One region of the Promicromonospora noduliphila genome, then DNA from elsewhere that is predicted to be linked to it. Evidence: riboswitches for the same ligand, from Rfam matches in the RefSeq annotation. Region 1 holds a riboswitch; each other region holds the start of a gene.
The links. A riboswitch is a leader RNA that binds a small molecule or an ion and turns the genes downstream of it on or off. The one in region 1 is predicted to bind cyclic di-AMP.
Positions count from the first base shown of each region.

Region 2: it holds a riboswitch for cyclic di-AMP, as region 1 does, so the genes downstream of both, AC0QU1_RS23790 (C40 family peptidase) here and AC0QU1_RS17170 (C40 family peptidase) in region 1, are expected to answer to the same signal.
Region 3: it holds a riboswitch for cyclic di-AMP, as region 1 does, so the genes downstream of both, AC0QU1_RS20410 (C40 family peptidase) here and AC0QU1_RS17170 (C40 family peptidase) in region 1, are expected to answer to the same signal.
Region 4: it holds a riboswitch for cyclic di-AMP, as region 1 does, so the genes downstream of both, AC0QU1_RS00445 (C40 family peptidase) here and AC0QU1_RS17170 (C40 family peptidase) in region 1, are expected to answer to the same signal.

Region 1 is NZ_CM167806.1:3,900,909-3,905,213, reverse strand. It holds gene AC0QU1_RS17175 (purine-cytosine permease family protein) at 1-899, opposite strand, end outside; gene AC0QU1_RS17170 (C40 family peptidase) at 1,041-1,874, opposite strand; cyclic di-AMP (ydaO/yuaA leader) riboswitch at 1,876-2,046, opposite strand; gene AC0QU1_RS17165 (FAD-binding oxidoreductase) at 2,364-3,704, opposite strand; gene AC0QU1_RS17160 (hypothetical protein) at 3,879-4,305, opposite strand, start outside.
Region 2 is NZ_CM167806.1:5,461,180-5,465,484, forward strand. It holds gene AC0QU1_RS23780 (aspartate aminotransferase type Ic) at 1-206, shown strand, start outside; gene AC0QU1_RS23785 (universal stress protein) at 281-1,258, opposite strand; gene AC0QU1_RS23790 (C40 family peptidase) at 1,441-2,178, opposite strand; cyclic di-AMP (ydaO/yuaA leader) riboswitch at 2,229-2,391, opposite strand; gene AC0QU1_RS23795 (iron-dependent transcriptional repressor DtxR) at 2,594-3,310, opposite strand; gene serC (phosphoserine transaminase) at 3,393-4,305, shown strand, end outside.
Region 3 is NZ_CM167806.1:4,646,176-4,650,480, forward strand. It holds gene AC0QU1_RS20395 (MarR family winged helix-turn-helix transcriptional regulator) at 1-128, shown strand, start outside; gene AC0QU1_RS20400 (GNAT family protein) at 147-290, opposite strand; gene AC0QU1_RS20405 (phytoene desaturase family protein) at 352-2,079, opposite strand; cyclic di-AMP (ydaO/yuaA leader) riboswitch at 2,225-2,376, shown strand; gene AC0QU1_RS20410 (C40 family peptidase) at 2,378-3,298, shown strand; gene AC0QU1_RS20415 (NAD(P)-dependent oxidoreductase) at 3,351-4,305, shown strand, end outside.
Region 4 is NZ_CM167806.1:103,903-108,207, reverse strand. It holds gene AC0QU1_RS00455 (S8 family serine peptidase) at 1-1,049, opposite strand, end outside; gene AC0QU1_RS00450 (hypothetical protein) at 1,211-2,104, opposite strand; cyclic di-AMP (ydaO/yuaA leader) riboswitch at 2,298-2,461, shown strand; gene AC0QU1_RS00445 (C40 family peptidase) at 2,463-3,206, shown strand; gene AC0QU1_RS00440 (TrkH family potassium uptake protein) at 3,427-4,305, shown strand, end outside.

The DNA.
Region 1 (4,305 bases):
CCCGCCAGGGCCACCACCACGAACGGGATGAGGAACCAGGTGGGCAGGATGGTGGACAGGGCGCCGATCGGGTCGGCGCCGATCGCCTCGTTCAGCACGGGATCGGAGCCAGCGAGCAGCAGACCGAACACGAGCAGGACCACGGGGGCCAGCGAGGCGCCGAAGGTGGTCCAGCCGACGATCCGCGGGCCCGAGGCGGTCCGGGGGAGGTAGCGCGAGTAGTCGGCGGCCATGTTGACCCAGCCCAGGCCGAACCCGGTCATCATGAACACGAGCCCGCCGATCACCTGCGGCCCGCCGCCCGCAGGGATCGCGGCGACCGTCCCCCAGTCGACGTGGTCGGCCACCAGGACGATGTAGACGAGGGTGAGCACCGCCGTCAGCACCGTTATCACCACCTGCAGCCGCATCACCAGGCCGAACCCGAAGACGCCCGCCGCCACGACGATGCCCGCCACGACCACGAGGGCGACGACCTTGGTCGCCGTGCCGCCGCCCCAGCCGAGGGCGCCGAGCACCGTGGAGGTCGCGAGCGTGGCCAGCGCCACGAGCACCGTCTCCCAGCCCACGGTGAGGACCCACGACAGCAGCGACGGCAGCCGGTTGCCCTGGACGCCGAAGGCGGCCCTGGACAGCACCATGGTGGGCGCCGAGCCGCGCCTGCCCGCCAGCGAGATGAACCCGCAGAACAGGAACGACACCACGATGCCGACGATCCCGACCACCACGGCCTGCCAGAACGACACCCCGAACCCGAGCAGGTAGGAGCCGTAGCCCAGCCCGAGCACCGAGACGTTGGCCGCGAACCACGGCCAGAACAGCTCGCGCGGCGACCCGCGGCGCTCGCTCTCGTCGATGGTGTTCAGGGCATTGGTCTCGATGCTCGTGGCTGAGCTCATACGGGTGATCCTGCCACTCGCCACTGACACGGGGATGAGAGGTGCGCCACGTTCGTCCCTGACCACAGTCAGGTCCGGGGGGACGGCAAAGGGCCCGCACCGGATGGTGCGGGCCCTTCGGTCTCAGCGGGGCCGGCGGACTCAGCCGACGCGGATGAACGTCGGGCTGGACTGCCAGATCGAGGTGTAGCGGACGGTCTCGCCGGGGACCGGGGCCTCGACCTGCATGCCGTCGCCCGCGTAGATGGCGACGTGGCCGGGCGTCCAGATGAGGTCGCCGGGCTGTGCCTCGGCCGCGGAGACGACGGTGCCCGCGTAGCGCTGCTCCGCGGAGCTGTGCGGCAGGCTGATGCCGACCTGGGCGTACACGTACGAGGTGAACCCGGAGCAGTCGAACCCGGCGGGGGTCGAGCCGGCCCAGAGGTACGGCACGCCGAGGTACTGCATGGCGATGTCGACGATCGCCGAGCCGGAGGTAGCCGCAGGGGCGGCCTCCTCCACCGCGGGCTCCTCGGCGACGGCGGTGGCCGTGACCTCCTCCTCGGCGGGCTCGACGACCTCCTCGACGACCGGCTCGGGCTCGGGCTCCGGCTCGGGTGCCGGCGTCACCTTGATCGTCCCGGTCTCCAGGGTGAACTTGCTCTTGGCGGTGACCTTCACGGCCGGCGCCGTGTCCGCCTTCGCCGTGGTCAGCTTCGCGGTGGTCACCTCCCGTGCGGCGTCCTTCACCGCGTCGAGCGTCACGGCGTCGAGCTCCGCCGTCGTGGTGTCCGGCTCGGTCGCCGGGGCCGCGGCCGCCGGAGCGGCGCTGGCGGGCCCCGCGAGCAGGGAGACGATCAGTCCCGAGCCGGCCGCGACGACCGCGCTCCGGCGGGCCGTCGTGGAGATGCCGCGCGCGGCGGCGCGGGTGAACGGGGTCAGGGGCGTGATGGGTCTACGGGCAGCACGATGGCGCCCGGGCGTGCGAGTAGTCACGTTCGGCTTTCTCCCGACGCCTACGAGGTGAGCTGTCGGATTCGGATCGGAGAATGACCCGGCCGCGGTCCTAACCTGTGCGGCTTCACCCCAAGGACACCGATGGTGCCCACTTACCTGGTTCCCCCGTCCCTGCCATCTGGTCAGTGCAGATCTCGGGCGGTGGCAGGGCTCGGCGTCCGCCTCGAGTACCCACGGACTTTCCCGCGAGCGGGACCGACCGTAACCCGGAAGGGCCAGAAAGTCACAATCCCGTTACGGAGCGTGCTGTGGAGGGGCGCGGCTATTGACCGAATTATCCGGTCTGATATAAGGGCCCGCCGCAGCGTCGCGGTCGCCGAACCGCAACGACACGCCGGCCGGCTCGTCGTGTGCCGGCATGTCGTTGCGGTTCGGCGACCGGGAGCACGCGCAACCTGCGGTTCGGCGCCCGGCTCGGGCCCGCCCAGGCGCCCGGCTCGGGCCCGCCCAGGGCGCACCGGACCGGGTCTAGGCGGGCCGGACGTTGTGGTTGAGGCGGAACAGGTTGTCCGGGTCGTACTGCCGCTTGACCGCGGCCAGCCGCTCGTACGTCGGGGACGGATAGACGGCGGCGACGTCCTCCTCGGTGGCGGATGCGAGGAAGTTCGCGTAGGCGCCGTCGACGTGCGGGGCGAGCTTCGCCCAGATCGCTGCCAGCCGGGGGCGGGCGGCCTCGACGACGGGCTTCGGCCCGCCGGTGACGGTCGCGACCATCAGCTCCGCCGCGCGGTGCGCGTAGGCGGTGGCGTCGCCGGCCACCCGGGACACCGCCCCGCCGACGGCGCGGACGGAGATCAGCGGCGACCCCTGCGCCGTCCCGACCTCGGCGAGGGTCTTCAGCGCCTCCGGCACCGACTCGCGGCGCACGAAGCCGCTGTGGGCGAGCAGCTCGATGCCGGGCGGCGGGGCGGCGCCCTCGACGAGGACGTCCGCGTAGGGTTTCAGCGCGACGTCGTCGGCGACGACGGTGCCGAGCCGGCGGATCGGGTCGATCGCCCGCGCCGCGAGGCCGGCGTCGTCGCCGTCGAACGCGACGTGGATCTCCACGGGCGCGTCCGGGCCGCCCGCGAGCGGGTTGGCCAGGGTGGCGACCGAGGTGAGCTCCTCCGGGGCGGTGCGGAGGTGGTCGGCCCAGCCCTGGAGGACGGTCACCGCCTCCGACGCCGGGAAGGTCACCTTGCCGAAGAAGACCTCCGTCGTGGGGTGCGCGACGAACTCGAAGGCTGTCACGACGCCCAGGTTGCCGCCGCCACCGCGGACCGCCCAGAACAGCTCCGGGTGCTCGTCCGCGCTCGCGGTGACCACCCCGCCGTCGGCGGTGACGACCTCCGCCGCGACCAGGCTGTCCAGGGCCAGGCCGTACTTGCGCACCTTCCAGCCGATGCCGCCGCTCAGCGTCAGCCCGCCGACGCCGACGCTCTTCGTGTCACCGGAGGAGATCGCCAGGCCGTGCGGGGCCAGCGCGTTCGCCACCTTGCCCCAGGTGGCGCCGCCGCCGATCCGGACGAGGTGGCGGTCGCCGTCGACCACCTCGACGTCGGCGAGCTTGCTCAGGTCGATCACGACGCCGCCGTCGTTGGTGCCGAAGCCCGGGAAGCTGTGGCCGCCGCCGCGTACGGACAGCGCGAGCCCGGAGGCGGCGGCGAAGCTGACGGCGGCGCGCACGTCGCCGACGGTCGTGGGGCGCAGGACGTAGGCCGGGCTGCCCGCGACCAGGAGCGAGCGGCCGGCCGACTCGTACTCGGCCCCGCCCGGTTCGATGATGTCGCCGCCGAAGTCGCGGCGCAGGGTGTCGACTGCTGAGGTCATGACGTTCCTTCCACAGGGGGAGTGGCGCTCCACAGGGGGAGTGGCGCTGCGTGCCGCAGCGGACGAAGGCATGACTCCTCAGCCGCCGCCGATGTGACAGGGCAGTGTGTGATCCAGGCCACACCCTGGCCGTGGCGGATCAGCGCCGGCCGGCGGCGCCGACGGTTCGCGTGGTCAGGCGGGCTCGACCTTGTCCGCGTCCCTGGAATCGGCGCCCGCGTCCGAGGAGTCGGCCGTGGCCTGCCCGCCCTCGTCCGCGGGCCCGGCCTTCGCCTTCCCGCCGTTGTCCGCGCCGTCGCCCTTGTCCTCGTCCTGGAAGACGTCGGTCATACCGCCGACCGTCACCAGGAGCGTCGTGAACAGCGTCACCGCGGCGGCGACGATCCACAGCAGCCACTGCAGGAAGGGCAGCGCCTGAGCCAGCGCCCCGAGCTGGAACAGGCCCCCGGCCACGCCGCCACCGACCAGGACCACGAAGATGACCCCGATCAGCTTTCCCGCGTCCAGCTTGCGGCGCGCCCGCCGCCGCTTGCCGCCGGGCGGGACGGCCCGGCGCGCGGCATCGACGGCCAGGCGGTTCATCGCGTCCTCGAGGGCCGCC
Region 2 (4,305 bases), 1.6 Mb from region 1:
CGTCGCGCGTGGTGGAGCTGGCCAAGGGGGCGGGCATCGCCCTCACGCCCGCCGGTGCCACGCACCCGTACGGCAAGGACCCGGAGAACAAGAACGTGCGCCTCGCGCCGTCGATGCCCCCGCTGGACGAGGTCCGCACGGCGATGGACGGCGTGGCGACCTGCGTGCTCCTGGCGGCGGCCGAGGCCGCGGCGGCGCGCGACTGACCTGCCCTGCCAGAACCCAGGCCCTCAGGTCACCGGAGTGACCTGAGGGCCTGACACGTTGTGGACGGCGCCCCTCAGTCCGCGCAGTGCTTGTTGACCACGAGCACCGGGCACGCCGAGTGGTGCAGCACGGCCTGGCTCGTGGAGCCGAGCAGCAGCCCGCGGAACCCGCCGCGGCCGCGCGAGCCCACCACCACGAGGTCCGACGCCGTGGAGAACTCCGTGAGCAGCTCGGCGCCCGTGCCGTCGAGCACGATCCGCCGGATCCGCAGGCCGGGGTTCTCGGCCTCGTAGCGGTCGATCAGCACGTCCATGCCGGCCCCGATGTCCGCCAGCACCTGCTCGCGGTCGATCGACGACGGTAGCCACGCCAGCATCCCGGCATTGCCGACGGGCACCCCGGTGACGGCGGTCAGCTCCGCACCCCACGCGTTGGCCTGCTCTATCGCGTGCTGCAGCGCCCGCTCGGCCTGCGGAGACCCGTCCACGCCGACGACGATGCGGCGCACGTCCCGGATCTCGCCCGGGCCGGCCGCCACGGCGGCCTCCGTCGCGGCCTCGCCCGACTCGGCCGGCTCGGCGTCCGGCGCCTTCCACTGGACGCCGCGGTTGGTCTCGGCGCGCAGCGGCACCACGACCACCGGGCACCGCGCGTGGGCGGGCAGCGCGGACGACACCGTGCCCAGCAGGCGTTCCGTGAACCCGCCCTTGCCGCGCGTGCCCACGACGGCGAGCCCGTAGTCGCCGGACAGCTCCACGAGCACACCCGCTGCATCACCCGTCGCCACCTCGGTGGTGGCGCGCACCCCGGCGTCGGCCACGCGGGCCTCGGCCTCCGCGAGGACCGACTTGGCGCCCTCCTGGATGGTCGTGTCGTCGAGGGCGGCATAGCCACCGTCGAGTGACGCGGCCGTAAAGGACGGCAATGAATAGCTGCACACGATGTGCAGCGCCCACCCCACGCGATGTGCGTACGCGGTGGCCCAGTCCAGCGCGTGCAGGCTCGCGGCCGATCCGTCCACACCGACCAGTACGACCTCGGATCGTGTCATCGCCAGCCCTTTCCCTTGGCAGTGCACCTTTGCACTCCAACGCTACCGGCGGGGCACAGGTTGTGGGTATCCGGTAGCAAAAAGAATGCCGAAGGATGGCAAAGCAGAGCGCCCGCCAGTGTCCACCCGGTCATCGGGCGGGGCACTGACAGGCGCTCTGCTCGGGTCCTGCGCGGCTGGGCTCAGCCCATGCGGACGAACGTGGGGTTCGACTGCCAGATGGGGCGGAAGTCGACGACGGTGCCGGGCTTGGACGCGTCGATCATCGTGTTGCCACCGGCGTAGATCGAGACGTGGCCGGGCGTCCACATCAGGTCGCCGGGCTGGGCCTCCGAGGCCGGCACGATGGTGCCGTAACCGGGCTGCGCGGACGACGAGTGCGGCAGCGCGATCCCGAGCTGACCGTAGACGTACGCAGTAAAGCCCGAGCAGTCGAAACCACTCGGGCTGGAACCACCGGAGACGTACGGGACGCCGACGTAGCGGCTGGCGATCGAGATCACGGAGTTGCCGATCGCCGAGTCGGGGATGTCGACCGAGGTGGCGACCATGCTGGCGGCCTCGGCAGCCTCCTCGGCGGCGGCCTCGGCAGCCTCTGCCGCTTCCTCGGCGGCGAGCTCGGCCTGGTACTCCTCGTTCTCGGCGGCGGAGACCACGGACACCGCGGCCTTCTCGACGTTGAGCTCGGCGTCGGGGGCGACGGTCACCACGGGAGCGTTGGACAGCGACTCCCGCGCCTGCGCCGTCAGCGCGTTGAGGTCGACCGAGTTCATCTTGGCGGCCGGGCCGGTCTCCATCGGAGCGGCCTGCGCGGCCACCGCGCCACCGAAGGTCGAGACGAGGAGCGCGCCACCCGCGGCGGCGACCGCGGTGCGGCGACCGACGGCGGCGTTCTGGGCGAACTCGGTGAGCGGAGTCACGGGTCGTCGCGCAGCACGGTGGCGTGCGCGTGTGGTACGTGCAGTCACGTAGAACCTCTCCTTGTACGCCTTCGAGGTCAGCTGTCGGGTTCGGGTGGGAGAAATCACCCGGCCGTGCACTCCCGAAGGACTGCCCGGCTTCACCCCGAGGACGCACCCTGGCGCCCGATGGTGGGTCCCCCGCCTCTGTCATGCGGTCGTCTTGGGGCCTCGGGCCGGTGACAGAGTTCGGCGTCCGTCCGAGGACTACCCCGGATAACTCCGGGGGAGCGGTCCGAACTTAGCGGACCTCACCCGCGATGTCACGTTCCGGCAACGAATAACGGAACGTGTCGGACGCGTGGTGACTGGTTTCGGACAAACCGCCCGCCGAAAGGGCCGGTTCTCGCCCACCGAACGGCCGGTTCGAACCCGCTCAGGACGTCGCGACGAAGAGGTGACGCGCCAGGTCCTCGCCCAGCTCAAGGGCGGTGCCGGCGCCGTCGACCGTCACCGTGTACGTCCCGTCGTCGAGCTCAGCGGTGACCCGCGCGCCGGGCACGAGGCCGGCGTCGGACAGGCGGGCCAGCAGCTCGACGTCCGTCTGCAGCGGCTCCGCGATGCGGGTGAGCGACGCCGCGAGCGGCTCGCCCTTCACGCCCTTCTTGGCCGCGGCCTCGAACGCGGAGGGCAGCGAGATGACGCCGGTGAGGAACGGCACGTCCGTGTAGTCCTCGCCGAGCTCCGACAGGCCGGGGATCGGGTTGCCGTACGGGTCGTGGTGCGGGTGGTCCAGCAGGCCCACGAGCCGCTTCTCCACCAGGTCGCTCATCACGTGCTCCCACCGGCAGGCCTCGACGTGCACGTGCTCCCAGTCGAGCTTGATCACGTCGGTCAGCAGGCGCTCCGCGAGGCGGTGCTTGCGCATGACGCGCGTCGCCTTGTCGTGGCCCAGCTCGGTGAGCTCCAGGTGCCGGTCGCCGGTCACGATCACGAGCCCGTCGCGCTCCATGCGCGCGACCGTCTGCGACACCGTGGGGCCGGAGTGCCCCAGGCGCTCCGCGATGCGCGCGCGCAGGGGGGTGATGCCCTCCTCGTCGAGCTCGTAGATCGTCTTGAGGTACATCTCGGTGGTGTCGATCAGATCCGTCACGTCAGCTCCCGTCATGCGCGCAGCCGTCCAGTCGCCCTGGGCTCGGCGCCCCGGGCGTCGGCCCAGGTTCTAGTCTAGTTCTGTGCCACTGACAATCCCGCCACACCTCCTGCCCGCCGACGGCCGGTTCGGCTCCGGTCCCTCCAAGGTGCGCAAGGGGCAGGTCGATCATCTCGTGGCGAACGCCCACGTGCTCGGCACGTCCCACCGCAAGGCGCCCGTGAAGGGCCTGGTGCACCGCATCCGGGAGGGTGTGGCGGAGCTGCTCGGCGCGCCCGACGGCTACGAGGTGGCCCTCGGCAACGGCGGCTCCACCGCGTTCTGGGACGTCGCGACGCTGTGCCTCGTGGAGCGCAGGGCCCAGCACGCGGCGTTCGGCGAGTTCGGCGGCAAGTTCGCGACGGCGACGTCGCGCGCCCCGTTCCTCGAGCCCTCCCAGGTGATCTCGGCCGAGCCGGGCACGGTGGCCTACCTCGCGCCCGCCGACGACGTCGACACCTACGCCACGCCGCACAACGAGACCTCGACCGGCGCCATGGCCCCGGTGCTGCGCCCGGCCGGGCCCGACGGCGCCGTCGTGCTCACCGACGCGACCTCCGGTGCCGGCGCGCTGCCCGTGGACCTGAGCCAGACCGACGCCTACTACTTCGCCCCGCAGAAGGCCTTCGCGGCCGACGGCGGCCTGTGGCTCGCCGTCCTCTCCCCCGCCGCCGTCGAGCGCGCGGCGCGGATCGAGGCCTCAGGACGCTGGGTGCCGGAGTTCCTGTCGCTCACGACGGCGGTCGAGAACTCGCGCCAGGACCAGACCCTCAACACGCCGGCGGTCGCGACGCTGCTGCTCCTCGCCGACCAGGTCGAGTGGCTGATCGCCCAGGGCGGGCTCGAGTGGTCGGCGAAGCGCTGCGCGACGTCGGCCGAGATCCTCTACTCCTGGGCCGAGGCGCGGGACTGGGCCACGCCGTTCGTGGAGCGCCCGGAGGAGCGGTCGACGGTGG
Region 3 (4,305 bases), 750 kb from region 1:
CGCAGAGCGAGCTGCGGCAGCTCACGGCACTGCTGAGCCGGGTCACGGGACCCGGTCTACCCGCGCCGGACCAGACGGCCGACGACGCACAAGACGCAGACACACCAGAGACCGCCCGGCGTGGGTAGGCGAGCGGCCGGCCGGCGTCAGAGGGTCTTGTCGAACTTCTTGCTGCGCTGCTCGTAGCCCAGCCGATCGTAGAAGGCATGCGCGCCCGTACGCCTCATGGCCGACGCCACGGTCGCCCGGAGAGCGCCGACGGACGTTGCCCACTCCTCGAAGGCCGCCACGAGCTCCCGGCCCGCCCCGTTGCCGCGGTGCGACTCGGCGACGACGAGCGCGGTCCCGCCGTCAGCCCCCGAGCACCGCCATCGCCGCCGCCCGCCCGGGGATGCCGCTCACTCCCCCGCCGCGGCGGGCGCCGGCACCCGCGAGCAGCACCCGCCGGTGCTCGGTCTCGACGCCCCAGCGCCCGGCGTCGTCGGCCGACTCGGCGAACGGCCAGCGCAGGTCGCGGTGGAAGATGTGCCCGCCGGGCAGCCCGACGTCGCCCTCCAGGTCGACCGGGGTGCGCACCTCGAGACAGGGCCTGCCCTCGGCATCGAGCGCGAGCACGTTCTCGATGGGTTCGGCCAGCACGGAGTCCAGGGACGCCAGGGTGGCCCGCAGCGCGCGCTCGCGGGCGCCGTCGGGGTCCGCGCGGAAGAGCCGGGCCGGCATGTGCAGCCCGAACAGCGTGATGGTCTGGGCCTCGGTCCCGGCGAGCGACGGCCCGAGGATCGTCCGGTCGGAGAGCGTGTGGCAGTAGATCTCGCTCGGCGGCAGCTCGGGGATGCGCCCCGCCGCTGCCTGCGCGTACGCGTCCTGGAGCTGGGTCAGCGACTCGTTGACGTGCAGCGTCCCGCTGAACGCCGCCACCGGGTCGACGTCGTCGCGCAGCTTCGGCAGGCGCGTCAGGAGCATGTTCACCTTGAGCTGCGCGCCCTCGGGGTAGGACGCCGGAGCCGCGCCACCGCCGTCCGCCACACCCGGGCCGACGGCGTCCGCCACACCCGGGCCGACGGCGTCCGCCACACCTGGGCGGACGGCGTTCCCCGCACCCGGTCCGACGGCGGCACCGGAACCGGAACCCACGCCCGGCACGGTCGGCCCGCCAGCAGCACCCCGTCCGGCCCCGCGCAGCAGCCGCTCCAGCTCGGCGGGGGCGCATCCCGCGAGCAGGTGCCCGGCGGTCACACCGCGGGCACGCCCGTCGGCGTCGGTCCAGGCCACCTCCACGCCGGACGCACCGGGGTCGACGGCGGTGACCGTCGCCGAGGTGACGACGACGGCGCCGGTGGCCACCGCGGCGTCGTGCAGGGCGCCCGAGACCGCGCCCATGCCGCCCACCGGCACGTCCCAGTCGCCGGTCCCGTTGCCGATCACGTGGTAGAGGAAGCAGCGGTTCTGGCGCAGGGACGGCTCGTCGACGTCGGCGAACGTGCCGATCAGGCCGTCCGTGGCGGCCACGCCGCGCACGACGTCGTCCGCGAAGGTGCTGCGCAGCACCTCGCCGAGGGGCTCCTCGAAGAGGGTGCGCCAGGCCGGCTCTCCCACGAGGTCCCGGACCGCCGAGCGCGGGAGCAGGGGCTCGGTGAGGGTGGGCGCGAGGCGGCGGGCTACGTCGGCGGTCATCGCGTAGAAGCGGCCCCAGGCCTCGAAGTCGGCGTCGGAGCCGGTGAGGCGACGGAACGAGGCGCGCGTGGCGGCGTCGTCCTTGGTGTCCACGAGGAGGCCGCCGTCGGCCACCGGTGTGTACGACGACCAGCGGCGGCGCACGAGGCGGACCGGCAGCCCGAGCTCCGTGACGATCCGCCGCGGCAGGAGCGAGACCAGGTAGGAGTAGCGCGACAGCCGCGCGTCCACGCCTGCGAAGGGCCGGGCGGAGACGGCGGCGCCGCCGATGTGGTCGGCCCGCTCCAGGACGAGGACGGAGCGGCCGCCGCGGGCCGCGTAGGCCGCGGCGGTGAGGCCGTTGTGGCCGGCCCCCACGACGACGACGTCGTACCGGGCGCGTAGGTAATCGGGCATGCTCGCCATGGTGACACGGGGTAGCGATTGCCAAGAACGTTCCATCACGAGTCGGTATGTGACCTAATCGTGACTTTTTCTCGGAAGGTCGGTACGGTCATGTCACCTCGCCAGCAACGGCGGGGTCCAGGTCCGGACGCCGAGCCCTGTCACCGGTCCTGAGCAGCTACGACGTGACAGGGGCGGGGGAACCAGGTAAGCCGGGCACGCGAGTGTCCTTGGGGTGAAGCCTCTTGCGAGGCCGGGTGAACTGAACTCCCCATCCGAACCCGACAGCTCACCTCGTAGGCGTCCGAGGAGATCACTGGTGACCGTACTCACCGACCGTGCCCAGGACTGGGCGGACGACCAGGCGAACCGACCCAGCTACCGGGGCAGGCACCGTGCCGAAGGCCCTGCACTCACCCCCTTCACCGCCCTGACCCAGACCGCCGCCGAGAACGCCGCCCGTACCGGCGCCATCGCCGTCGTCACGTCAGGCATGCTCGCGTCGGTCTTCACCCAGACCGCGCACACGGCGCCCGCCGAGTCGCACACGCAGACGGCGCCCGCCAACAACACCGTCGACACCAAGCTCCGCGCCGGGCTCGCCGAGAACCTCGTGACCAGGGTCAAGGTCACGCAGGAGGCCGACTTCTGGGCCGAGCGCGGACGCGTCACCGTGACCCCGTACGCCGAGACCGAGGCCGGCATCGCAGAGGCCAAGGCGAAGGCGGAGGCCAGGGCGCGCGCCAAGGCCGAGGCGGAGGCCAAGGCTCGCGCCGAGGCGGAGGCCAGGGCCGCCGCCGAGGCGGCTGCCGTGGCAGAGGCGGCAGCGGAGGCAGAGGCTGCGGCCGCCGCCGAGGCTGAGGCGGCCGCTGCCGCCGACGCCGCGGCGGAGTCCGCGGACCTCGGCCAGCAGGCCGTCAACCTCGCCCTCGAGTACGTGGGCATCGCCTACGTGTACGGCGGTTCCTCCCCCAGCGAGGGCTTCGACTGCTCTGGCCTGATCAACTACGTCTACGCCCAGCTCGGGATCGACCTCCCGCGCAGCTCCAGCGAGATGGCGACCGTCGGCTACCAGGTCGCCGCCGCGGACGCCCAGCCGGGCGACATCGTGTGGACGCCGGGCCACGTCTCGCTCTACGCGGGCGAGGGCATGGTCGTCGAGGCCCAGCAGGCCGGCGTCCCCGTGCACTACACGGAGATGTGGCAGGACAACGCGGTGTTCATCCGGGTGACGGGCTGACCCCTGGTCCCAGGTGCGGGATCTTCACGCCGGGTCCGGTAACGTCCCCGGCGTGAAGATCCTCGTACCGGACGTCCCGTTCGACCTCGACTTCCCCTCCCGGCTGCCCGACGGCGGCGCCTCCTTCGCGCCCGGCGGCACCGACGCCGTCGTCGCCTACGCGATGAACGAGCCGGTCCCCGAGGAGCACACCGACGCCGAGCTGCTGGTCACCTGGGCCAACCCGCCCAAGATGCTCGCCGACGCCGCCCGCCGGCTCACGAAGCTCCGCTGGGTGCAGACCCTCTCCGCCGGGCCGGACGTCGCGCTGCGCTCCGGGTTCGCGCCCGACGTCGTGATCTCCTCCGGGCAGTCGCTGCACGACGACACCGTCACCGAGCACGCCCTGGCCCTGATCCTGGCGTCGGTCCGCCGGATCGACGTCTCCCTGGCCGCGCAGCGGGAGCACCGCTGGGCCAAGGAGATCGCGTTCGCCCAGGGCGACCCGGTGACCGGCCGCGAGTACACGCTCGACGGCGCGCGCGTGACGATCTGGGGCTTCGGCTCGATCGCCGTGCGGCTGGCCCCGCTGCTCACCGCGCTCGGCGCACGCGTGACGGGCGTCGCCTCGCGCGCGGGCGAACGCTCCGGCTACCCCGTGGTGGGCGCCGACGACCTGGACGCGCTGCTGGGCGAGACCGACCTGCTGATCTCGCTGCTGCCCGCCGTCCCGGCCACCCGGCACATCCTCGACGCCCGCCGGCTGAGCCTGCTGCCGCCGACGGCGCGCTTCGTCAACGTGGGCAGGGGCGCCACCGTGGACGAGGCAGCCCTCGCGGACGCGCTGCGCTCCGGCGGGCTCGCGGGCGCGGCGCTCGACGTCATGGAGACGGAGCCGCTGCCGTCGGACTCGCCGCTGTGGGACGTGCCGAACCTGATCCTCACGCCGCATGTCGCGGGCGGCCGGCCCCGGGGCGCGGCGCAGTTCCTGGCGGAGCAGCTCACGGCGTGGCGGGCCGGCGCCGAGC
Region 4 (4,305 bases), 2.2 Mb from region 1:
GCGGCCGCCGCGTCGACGATGCCGTACCCGTACAGCGGCGTCCACAGCCCCCGCAGGCCCAGCAGCGGGTCGTTGGCCGTGTACAGGATGGCCTTCTCCACACCCGCCGTCGGACGTCCCTGCGCGAACAGCAGTGCGGCAACGCCCGCCACGTGCGGCGTCGCCATGGACGTGCCCGCGTACGAGTCGTAGCTGCCCCCGCTGCAGATGTCCGACCCGGTACCCACGGGAACCGTGGACCAGACGTCGCCGTCGCAGCCGGTCAGGCCGCCCGAACCGCCGGGCGCCGAGACGCTCTTCAGGTCGAGCTTGATCGGCAGCTCCGAGTAGTAGGAGTGGATACCGGCCGAGTCCGTGGCCCCCACGCAGATCGCGACGCTCGTGAACGCCGGGTCGCTGCAGAGCGGGGTCGAGGAGTTGCCGGCCGCCGCCACCGTGAGCACGCCCTGGGTACGGGCGTACGCGATGGCGTCACGCATCAGGGAGTCGACGCCGAGGATCGTCAGCAACTGCGCCCCGGGGCCGGAGCCCAGGGAGAGGTTGATGACGTCGGCGCCGTGGTCGGCAGCCCAGCGGATGCCGTCCGCGATGTCCTGCGACGAACCCGACCCGGCCTCGAGCACCTTGACCGGGAGGATCTTGGCGTCCGGTGCCACACCCGCCACACCGATGCCGTTGTTCGCCGCAGCGGCCACGATGCCCGCCACGTGCGTGCCGTGCTCGTCGCCGTTGTTCTTGCCGTCGGGGCCCCTGAAGTCCCCCTTGCCGCACGGACGGACGTTCGCGCAGCCGGTGAAGGTGGCGCCCGGCAGGAGCTGCCCTGCCAGGTCGGGCTGGTCGAAGTCGACACCCGTGTCGACCACTGCCACCACCGCGCCCTCGCCGGTGCTGACCGACCAGGCAGCCTCGGCGTTGATCTGGTCCAGGCCCCACTGCTTGCCCCGGAGGGGATCGCTGGTCGCGGCCTGTGCACCCGGTGCCATGGCGACGAGCACCGCCACGGCGAGCGCCGCGGAGGTGGCGGCGCCGACGAGTGACCTTCTCTTCATATATGCCCCCATTGCTCGCACAGAGGCTGATTGCCCCCGAACTGACCTAAACGTAGGGGGACCGGACATGTGTAGAACAGGGTAGATGCGCGGTTGTGGGTGAAATTTACACAATCGCAATCAGTAGTGGCCCGGCCTGACCGACCTGGCCAGGCCCGAGATCAGGCCAGCGCCTCGAAGAGCTCGCCCTCCTCGTCCGCCGCCTCACGCGAGAGCCGGAGCGCCGCGATCGCCGCGCCGAGCAGCAGGGCGACCACCCAGGCGCCGAGCTGGTGCCCCTCCGTCACGATCGCCGCAGCGGAGATCTCGTCCCAGACGATGCGCCCCACCGAGGACAGGTTCTCGGCGAGCACCGACCCCGATCCGAGGTCGTCCTGCACGGCGAGCAGCGCCGGCCCGGTCGCCTGCAGCGCCCAGACGACGCCGGCGGTGGGCAGCCAGCCCAGCAGCTCCATCGGCCGGCTGTCCACGGCGAGGCCGAACGCGATGCCGAGCGCCACCGCGAAGATCCACCAGGTGCCGGCGGGGGACACGGAGTTCCCCGGCACGAGGCCCCAGAACCACCCGTCGAGGAGGACGACGGGCAGGGCGAGCGCGAGGCCGCGCAGCGCCGCCGGACCGAGGCTCGCCAGGAGCCCGGCACCGAGCCCGACGAGCCCCACGGCACCGGTGAGGACGAGCATCCCGAGCGGCACGACGTCGTCGCCGGTCTCGCGGACCGCGAGCCACCAGGAGGTGCCGCCCGTCGCCGCCATGCCGAGCAGGGTTCCGGCGATCGCGGCGCCCGCTCCCGCGCCGGCCGACGCCGGGATGCGGGCGGTGCCGCCCGCCAGGAGGCCGCCGAGCAGGGCCATGACGACCAGGCCGACCACGTCGCCGTCGGCCGTGAAGGGGAGCGGGAGGAAACCGCCCGCCGCGGCGGGCGAAGCCTCGGCGAGGCCTGTGACCTGGTACAACACCTGCAGCAGCCAGGGCAGGAACCCGCAGACCCACCAGACGATCGCGCTGATGGGGACGACCCACCAGGCAGAGACGCGGTACTCCTTGTCGTCCATGCCGCCGAAGGTAGCGGATATGTGATGTCGGTCATAACCCCTGACGCCCGGAACGGTGCAAATCTGCATCTTCGTTGGGTCAGACCGTAATGCGTAACCCGATCGTGACTTTTTCCGTGAAGGTGTGTACTTTGACTTCTGCTCCACCGCATCGGTGGAGTCGTGAGCCGGGCGCCGAGTCCTGTCACCGGTTCATGACCAGACGCTCAAGACAGGAGCGGGGGACCCACTTCCGGGCGACAGCAGGATCGTCGTCCTCGGGGTGAAGCCGGACGGAACCCCCCAGTAGCCGTGCGGCCGGGTTGTACTCCTACCCGAACCCGACAGCTGACCTCGCAGGCGGTACAGGAGACATTAGGTGACGAACTCCATCCGTGGCCGGCACCGCGACAGCCGGCCGGCCATGACACCGCTGACCATCCTTGCCCGTACCGCCACCGAGAACGCCGGCACCGTCGCTCGCCGAGGAGCGATCGCCGCAGCAGCGGGTGGCGTCCTGATCTCGACCATCGCCACGACGGCGCACGCAGCCCCTGCGATGGACCTCAAGACCGACGTCAAGACCGCGAAGCTCAACTCGGCCGACCTCAGCTCCCTCACCGCGGTGGCCAAGCAGGCCGTGGCCGCAGCCCCCACCGTGACCGTCCCGGCCGACGCGAAGATGCCGATCGAGATGGAAGCCCTCGGCGCCTCGTCGGGCTCCGGTGCCGACGGCGAGAAGGGCGAGGCGACCGCCGCCGTCGTCTCGGTCGACGCGCCGGACCCCGTCCCGCTCGGCCAGCAGGCCGTCAACATCGCCTTCAACTACCTCGGCATCACGTACGTGCTGGGCGGCGCCTCGCCGGCCACCGGCTTCGACTGCTCCGGCCTCATCTCGTACGTGTACGCACAGCTCGGCTACTCGCTGCCGCACCAGTCGGGCGCGCTGCTCGGCTCCGGCTACCAGGTCACCTACCCCGAGCCCGGAGACATCGTCTGGACGCCGGGCCACGTGGCCCTCTACGCGGGCGACGGCATGATCATCGAGGCGTGGGCCGCCGGCATGCCGGTGCGCTACACCGAGATGTGGCAGAGCAGCCCGACGTTCATCCGCGTCGCCTGACGCACCTACCGCACGTCGCGCTCGCCGCAAGCAAGGCCGCGCTCTGCGCCAGCAGAGCATCGAGAGGCGCCGCCTCCGCATCGGGTCCCGCCCGACGCCGGAAGCGGCGCCTCTCGCGTGCCCGCACCCGCCGACGGGCTACGGTGACCGTCGGACGTCCGGACGGCGTCCGCGAGGCAGCGCGAGGCAGTTCGGCGCCGGATGAACGAAGGACTACCAGATGCGGTTCAGCAGCCCCGTGGGCCGGGAGCAGGGCCGCGGCGCGGCCCTGGGAAGGCGGCCGGGTCAGCTCGTGATCGTGGGCTTCCTCGGCGCGATAGCCGTGGGAACCGTGCTCCTGCTGCTGCCCGTCGCGGCGTCCGGCGAGCCGGCCACGTTCATGGAGGCCCTGTTCACCGCGACGTCGGCCGTCTGCGTGACGGGGCTGATCGTCACCGACACGCCGGTCTTCTGGTCGGGGTTCGGCGAGGCCGTGATCCTGGTGCTCATTCAGCTCGGCGGCCTCGGCGTGATGACGGTCGCGTCGCTGCTGGGGGTGCTGGTCAGCCGGCGCCTGGACCTGAGCACCCGGCTGGTCGCCGCGGCGTCGACCCGCACCGTGGGCCTCGGCGACGTGCGCCGGATGCTGGTCCGGGTGGTCATCCTCGCGCTGGTCGTCGAGGCGGTCGTGGCCCTCGTGCTCGCGGCGCGCTTCGCCGTCGCCTACGACCAGCCTCTCGGCCAGGCGCTCTGGCACGGCGTGTTCCACTCGGTCTCCGGCTACAACAACGCGGGCTTCGCCCTGTTCTCGCTGTCGCTGATCGACTTCGTGGCCGACCCGTGGATCTGCGTGCCGATCTGCGTCGCCACGATCCTGGGCGGACTGGGCCTGCCCGTCGTCCTGGAGGTGCTGCGCGAGCGGCGCCGTCCGGGGCGCTGGAGCGTCCACACCAAGATCACGCTGCTCATGACGGCCCTGCTGCTGGTGGGCGGTACCGGCTTCTTCCTGCTGACGGAGTGGGACAACGCGGCCACCATGGGCACGCTCGACACGGGCGGCCGGGTCCTGGCGTCGTTCACGCAGTCCGTCCAGGCGCGCACGGCGGGGTTCAACTCCGTG